2 regions of the Cohnella abietis genome follow, and region 1 is predicted to be linked to the other one. Evidence: a T-box and tRNA genes for the amino acid it is inferred to sense, from the RefSeq annotation. Region 1 holds a T-box; the other holds one or more tRNA genes.
What was found. A T-box is a leader RNA that pairs with one kind of tRNA and senses whether it is charged. The one in region 1 lies ahead of metG (methionine--tRNA ligase), so its partner is inferred to be a tRNA-Met.
Positions count from the first base shown of each region.

Region 2: it encodes a tRNA-Met, which carries the amino acid that the T-box ahead of metG (methionine--tRNA ligase) is inferred to sense. The anticodon was not compared.

Region 1 covers NZ_AP019400.1:2,865,392-2,868,805, forward strand. The annotation lists gene KCTCHS21_RS12050 (hypothetical protein) at 1-100, shown strand, start outside; gene KCTCHS21_RS12055 (hypothetical protein) at 266-514, opposite strand; gene KCTCHS21_RS12060 (Fur family transcriptional regulator) at 679-1,125, shown strand; gene yidD (membrane protein insertion efficiency factor YidD) at 1,125-1,361, shown strand; T-box leader at 1,432-1,696, shown strand; gene metG (methionine--tRNA ligase) at 1,742-3,414, shown strand, end outside.
Region 2 covers NZ_AP019400.1:4,482,534-4,485,947, forward strand. The annotation lists gene KCTCHS21_RS31955 (methyl-accepting chemotaxis protein) at 1-738, opposite strand, end outside; tRNA gene KCTCHS21_RS19760 (tRNA-Leu) at 1,014-1,102, opposite strand; tRNA gene KCTCHS21_RS19765 (tRNA-Ile) at 1,175-1,251, opposite strand; tRNA gene KCTCHS21_RS19770 (tRNA-Met) at 1,275-1,351, opposite strand; gene KCTCHS21_RS19775 (YycC family protein) at 1,428-1,595, opposite strand; gene KCTCHS21_RS31405 (hypothetical protein) at 1,672-1,836, opposite strand; gene KCTCHS21_RS19780 (ABC transporter substrate-binding protein) at 1,966-3,414, opposite strand, start outside.

The sequences.
Region 1 (3,414 bases):
CTTTCAACTGAAGAAACGTCAAGGCTTTATTTACATGGGATCATCGGTACTTTCATTAGTTGCCATGATTGTTATCGTCAGCACCTGGTTCTCGGAATAAAGGGGGAGCATTGGAAGGAAACGCGAGGGGCTAATCTTAAGATCAGGTGATCTTTGGAAGCCTCTTTTTGTTGTAAAACCTTCTGAATCGCAGAAAAAGGCCACCCCCAGTAGCCAATTGCTCTCTAGGGGACAGCCTTCTTCTCCACAACTGTTAGCTATCGGATTATTTCCGTTTTTTTCTCACGTTTGAAGTTCGAACCTCGTTGCCTTGTTCTCCCGACCATGAGTCTCCGCAGAATACATCTTTAACCGTACAGGTTGTTACGTGATGATAAACGGGCACACAGTGGTGTCGTCTAATCACTTCAATTTGTTGAACAACCTCGACGTGTTGGGGATGGTAGTAATCTTCATAAATGGCTTGTGGCGGATCAAAAACAGTTTTGGCACAGCATTTTTTATTTTCCGACAAGCTAATCAATCTCCTTTCGTGGGGTGTTGTACATTATACGGTTCAGGCTTCTATTTGAACTGATCAAAGGCCTATCGGGCTCGCCCACATCCATGTTAAGGTTTGACGAAAAGGCTCATTTCCTGCATAGTAAAAGGATAAACGCCGTTACAGGAGGGTATCTTTTGGGAACGACTGAAGATATTATGCAGCGAATGTCGCGGAAAGGGCTCAGGATTACGGAGCAGCGACGGACAATGGTCAAATTGTTTGACAGTGCTTCTGGCTTCCTGACACCCAAGGAAGTGTATGAGCATATGCAGAGGGTATATCCGGGATTAAGCTTCGATACGGTTTATCGCAATCTTCGCTTATTGCTTGATATGGATGTCGTCGAGCAGGTGATGTTCGAGGATGGCGTGAAGTTTAAGCTAAGCTGTGAGGAGCTTCATCACCATCATCATATGATTTGCTTGCAATGTGAGAAAACGTTGCCGATTCACTTCTGCCCGATGTCGGAAACCGATGTTCCGGGTGATTTCAAGGTTGTTAAGCATAAATTTGAAGTGTTCGGCTATTGCGGAGATTGCAAGGATGCCTCAACGATAGCTGCGTCCTCACAGGGTGTCTAATGCGAATCGCTCGCCGAACGTTACAAGCGCCGATCCGTTTTTATCGGAAATTCATATCACCGTTAACACCGCCGTCCTGTCGTTTTCTACCCACTTGCTCGGAATATGCGCTTGAGGCAATCGAGGTCCATGGGGCAGTGAAGGGCTCATACTTGGCGGTTAGAAGAATTGGCAAATGTCATCCTTTTCATCGTGGAGGATACGATCCCGTTCCCCCTCCGAAGGCTGAGAAATGAGTATAAAGGGCAATCTTACTTGACACGGATAAAGCAAGTCGGTTATATTTTGGCGAATAGTACAAATCAAGCTTTTCCGTTGAAGGGATAAGTACAAAGATTCACCCTATTGCAGAGAGCCGGATGAGCTGAGAACCGGTATAGGGCAGCTTTGGAAAATGGTCCTGGAGGAATTGTCTTCAAGCATGCTGGGAAGGTAGCAGAATCAGCTTTCCAAGCTGTAAGAGGATGACGCGTGTCCAGCGTTATGGACGATTCTTAATGAGCCTTCGTCGTGTTAATATAGCGAGGGAAAATTGGGTGGTACCACGTGAGTAACAACTCTCGTCCCATACGGACGGGAGTTTTTTGTCTTTAAAAAGCTTAAGGAGATGGATACGATGACGGAAGCGAACAAATCATTTTACATTACGACACCGATTTATTACCCAAGTGACAAGCTACATATCGGTCATGCTTATACGACTGTTGCTGGGGATGCGATGGCTCGTTACAAGCGTCTGCGCGGGTACAATGTGCGCTATTTAACGGGAACGGATGAGCATGGACAGAAGATCGAGCGCAAAGCTGAGGAAGCAGGCAAAACACCGCAGCAATTCGTGGACGATATCGTTGTAGGTATTAAAGAATTGTGGAGCAAGCTGGAAATTACTAATGATGACTTCATTCGCACAACAGAGCCTCGCCACACGAAGGTTGTCCAAGGCATTTTTACGAAGCTGTTAGAGCAAGGGGATATTTACAAAGGTGAGTACGAAGGCTGGTACAGCATATCGGATGAAACCTTCTACACGGAAACACAGCTGACAGATATTGTGCGCAACGAGAACGGTGACGTTATTGGGGGGAAAAGTCCTGATAGCGGGCATCCGGTAGAGCTTGTCAAAGAAGAGTCCTATTTCTTCCGAATGAGTAAATATGCAGACAGATTGCTTGCTTACTATGAAGAGAACCCTGATTTCATTCAGCCAGAATCACGCAAGACGGAAATGATCAACAATTTTATTAAGCCAGGCCTTGAAGATCTGGCTGTTTCCCGCACAACCTTTAGTTGGGGGGTTCCTGTTCCGGGTGATCCTAAGCATGTTATTTACGTATGGATCGATGCGCTTTCTAACTATATAACGGCACTCGGATATGGCACAGACTCGGATGAGCTTTTCCGTCAGTACTGGCCGGCCAGCGTGCATCTGATGAGCAAAGAGATTGTGCGGTTCCATACGATCTATTGGCCGATTATGATGATGGCGCTTGATCTTCCAGTGCCAGAGAAGGTATTCGCACATGGATGGCTTCTGATGAAGGACGGCAAGATGTCCAAATCTAAAGGCAATGTTGTTGATCCGGTTAAGCTTATCGAGCATTTCGGATTGGATGCTGTTCGTTATTACTTGCTTCGTGAAGTGCCGTTTGGTGCGGATGGTGCATTCACCCCGGAAGGCTTCGTAGAACGGATTAACTACGATCTTGCTAATGATCTTGGTAATCTACTCAATCGTACGATTGCAATGATTGACAAGTACTTTGATGGTGTTCTTCCGAATTTCGAGTTGGGGATTACAGAGTTTGATGGAGAGCTCGAGCAAACGGCACTCTCAACTATTGAGAAGGTAGAAGAGTCACTTGAGAAAATGGAGTTTTCTGTTGCGCTCAGCGCGATATGGACGCTCGTTGGCCGCACAAACAAGTATATTGACGAGACGAAGCCTTGGACGCTTGCTAAGGAAGAGTCTAGCAAACCAGCTTTGGCTTCCGTAATGGGGCATTTGGCAGAAAGCTTGAGGATCGTCTCTATTCTGATTCAACCTTTCCTAACCCACACTCCGGGTCTTATCTGGACACAGCTGGGGCTTGAAAAGGGTGAGTTAACGGCATGGGATAGCTTACATGAATTCGGAAATAAACTTGCTGGAACGAAGGTTAGCAAGGGTGATCCGATATTCCCTCGTTTGGACTTGGCGGAAGAGGCGTCTTGGATCGTTGGTATGATGTCCGGTGGATCAGTAGCTGCGGCACCAGCCGTTGAAGCTGGCGCGGATACAGCGGCTGAGGC
Region 2 (3,414 bases), 1.6 Mb from region 1:
GACTTGAATCTCTTGTGCCGCTTCTTGAACGTTCTTCGCTAACTTTCGCACTTCGGTTGCTACCACATTAAAGCCACGTCCATGCTCTCCGGCGTGTGCCGCTTCAATTGCCGCATTCAAGGCGAGCAGATTCGTTTGCGATGCGAATTCCCGTATCGTCTGCACAATGCGGTGAACGGCTATTGTCTGCTTTTCCAAGTCGTGAAGATAGTTTAGGTTGCTCTCATTGTCATTCATAACACGACCAATTGCCGAAGCCACTTGTTGATTGCGTGTAATACCTTTCTCTGTACGAATGAGTAAATTTTCCGCCATTTTCTGCAATTCGGTAGTTACTTGGTTTGTGGCGGTTTCCCGTGCTGTTATGTCAGTTGCTACTTTCAAGACTGCCACCACTTGTCCATCTTCACCGAGAATAGGCATATACGTGGCTTCAAGCAACAGAATAACACCTTCCTTTGACACTCGTGTGATTTTATCTTGAAATTTATTACCGCTTCTCAAGTTATCCCAAAGCGTCTCATAATCCGGACTTCTGACGAAATCTGGTGTACAAAATTTTCGATGATGTATTCCCGTCAGTTCTGACACCTGATAGCCCATCGCACGAGCGAAGTTCTCGTTTGCCCAAAGAACATCACCATGCATATTAAATTCAATCATAGCAAGTGATTGCTCTAATGCGGCAAGTACAGCCTTTTCATTCAGCACTTGCGTGGTAGCTATTTCCAATAACATATGCAGCTTCCTTCACTTGAAAATTTTTGGCGCAAAAGTATCATTTTCATGGAATCCATAGGTGTTATCTGCTACCAATTAGTTATTCTACAATAATTCTACATCAAATTGATACAATAATTTTTCGGCATCCAATAAAACAAAACACCCAACTTGGGGTGAAATGAGAAAATATCGAAGTTGCGAATGAAAAAAAGCCCTAATGTGATAAATTACCACACAGGACTTCTTATGTATTATGGGTTGATACTAACACTACAATAAGTAAACGTTAGTGGTGCCGAGGACCGGGGTCGAACCGGTACGGTAGTCACCTACCGCAGGATTTTAAGTCCTGTGCGTCTGCCAATTCCGCCACCCCGGCATAAGGAACATTGTTGTTTAGACATGTCCAAAGGGTGCGTATGTACTACGAATAATTCCAGGTAAATCTTAATGGTGGGCCTTGAGGGACTCGAACCCCCGACCAATCGGTTATGAGCCGACCGCTCTAACCAACTGAGCTAAAGGCCCCCGTCTCGGTCCAGAGAAAAGGTTGGTTGCGGGGGCAGGATTTGAACCTGCGGCCTTCGGGTTATGAGCCCGACGAGCTACCGGGCTGCTCCACCCCGCGACATTTTGCTTACGTCGCTCTTATTGGCGACAAGTAATAATATACAACATTACATACCCCATCGTCAAGAACTTTTTTAACTTTCTTTTTTTTCTGTGTTTGTTTCCTCAACTTGTCCCTTCGCCATTTCCGCCAGCTTCTGTATCATAATGTGCTGCGGCATGTGCATCAGATGCTCTAAGGGTACCTTCATATATTCCGCAAGCTTTACAGCCGTGTCGGCTGATAGTGGCATTCTCCTCATTGTAGTGCCTCCTTCATCCTCTATTTCCTAGGACTCAGCTTAGCACAGGATCGCCCTTGTTGCCAGCATAAACCGCCTAAGGTAAATAGCGCACCCCATACTTCCCTCTCCGTGAACGGAACACCTCGATCTCCTGAGGGACATCTACACCAAACACCCAGCTGTCGTGCTCCATTCTCTGAACAAGGCATCCCGCTTGAAACTTGCTGTCGTAAAGCCTCGACCAATAAATCCATTTCATCTCGTTCCCTCCGCTAGAATAAATTTTTATATTGTCTATAGCATGCGCGGACTTTACCATTTTGAATCGTCAAAAAAACTGAAGCGACCCTCCATTGTGGTGGATCGCTTCAGCTTTATATGATTGGTCTTATTCAGACGTGCTAGAAACAGCCTCTCCTGCTGCCTCCATTAAACGTTGCTTCTCTATTGACATGCCACCGTCGCCATAGACGTCATCGAAAATGCCGTCAATCTGCCCCTTCGGGTTCGCTTTAATTTTTTGCAGCAGATCGTTTCCTTTTGATTCCCATTGCGCTAGAGCTTCCTTAACTGATTTTTTCCCCTGAATAACATCTGAATAAGCTCTCGATGCTAGATCGGTCACCAATCTCAAATTCGGTTTTTCAAGATATAATGCTTGCTCTTTAGCAGAAGATTGTGGGAATGGTGCAGGCTTCATCTTTGTAAAAGCAGCTATATTGTATGTCATTCCTTCGCGTGGCTTAACAAAATCCTGACGAGTAGACATTTCATACGTGCTTCTGGATTTCAGCTTAGCCCATTCCTTACCATTCATGAATTTCACGAATTCCCATGCATCATCAGAATTAGCTGCATTCGCATTAATGCCAGATAAGCTGTTCAGATAAATACTTCCTCCGACTTTTTCATTACCCGGGTGGAATGGCATAGTAACAACATCCCAATCCAGCTTTTCAACTTTCAGCTTTTCGCTATTATCATTCATCTGCTGAATTTGGTTGATCAAACCATAATCGCCAACCGTCATTGCTACTCTACCGTTTAAGAACAATTGACCTTGGAAAGGGTTATACCTGTAGTTTTCACCCTGTGGTTGATCATACTGCATGTCATCCTGATGTGGTGTGACATGATCTTTATAAAGGTCTGTTACGGTTTTCCAAAGATTTTCCCATTGTGGCGTATTTACGGTCATCGTTTCGCCTTTGTCGTCGAACATTTTTAATTGCAACGGCGCGGCGAAATTTTGTACGTCCCAGAAGTTTTCACTGGATCCCCATTGGTTAAAAGAAAATCCAAACACAGCTTCTTTACCCTTGCCGGATTTCATTCGTTTAGCTAAGTTAAACACATCATCCCAGCTCATATTATCCTTAGGGGGCTCGACGCCTGCTTTGGTAAATAGCTTTTTATTATAATATAAGGCAGATGGACTAAAGGTTGGCGTTAAAGCATATAAAAATCCGTTACCCTCGTCTTTAATCCCTTCAACAACAGCAGGTACAAATTCATTTATATCCATCTTTTCATTTTTAAGCAATGGATCCAGCTGCTTCAATAGGTTATTAGAAACCAATTGACTCAGCATGCTCATATCAAAAATCATGACGTCTACGGGATTGGATCCAGTCATAATAGCTTTGACTTTTTCAAGCGGATTAGGCTGCTCTTGCTGCTTAGACTGATCGTCAAACTGCATTTCTGAGTAATCGATCGCCGGTACTACCTCGATATCAATTTTATCATGAGTCAGTTCAAACATATCAGTAAATTGCTGACGGAAATATTGCTCATCCTGCTTGCTTCCGTACATCGTTCCAATACGTAGTGTATG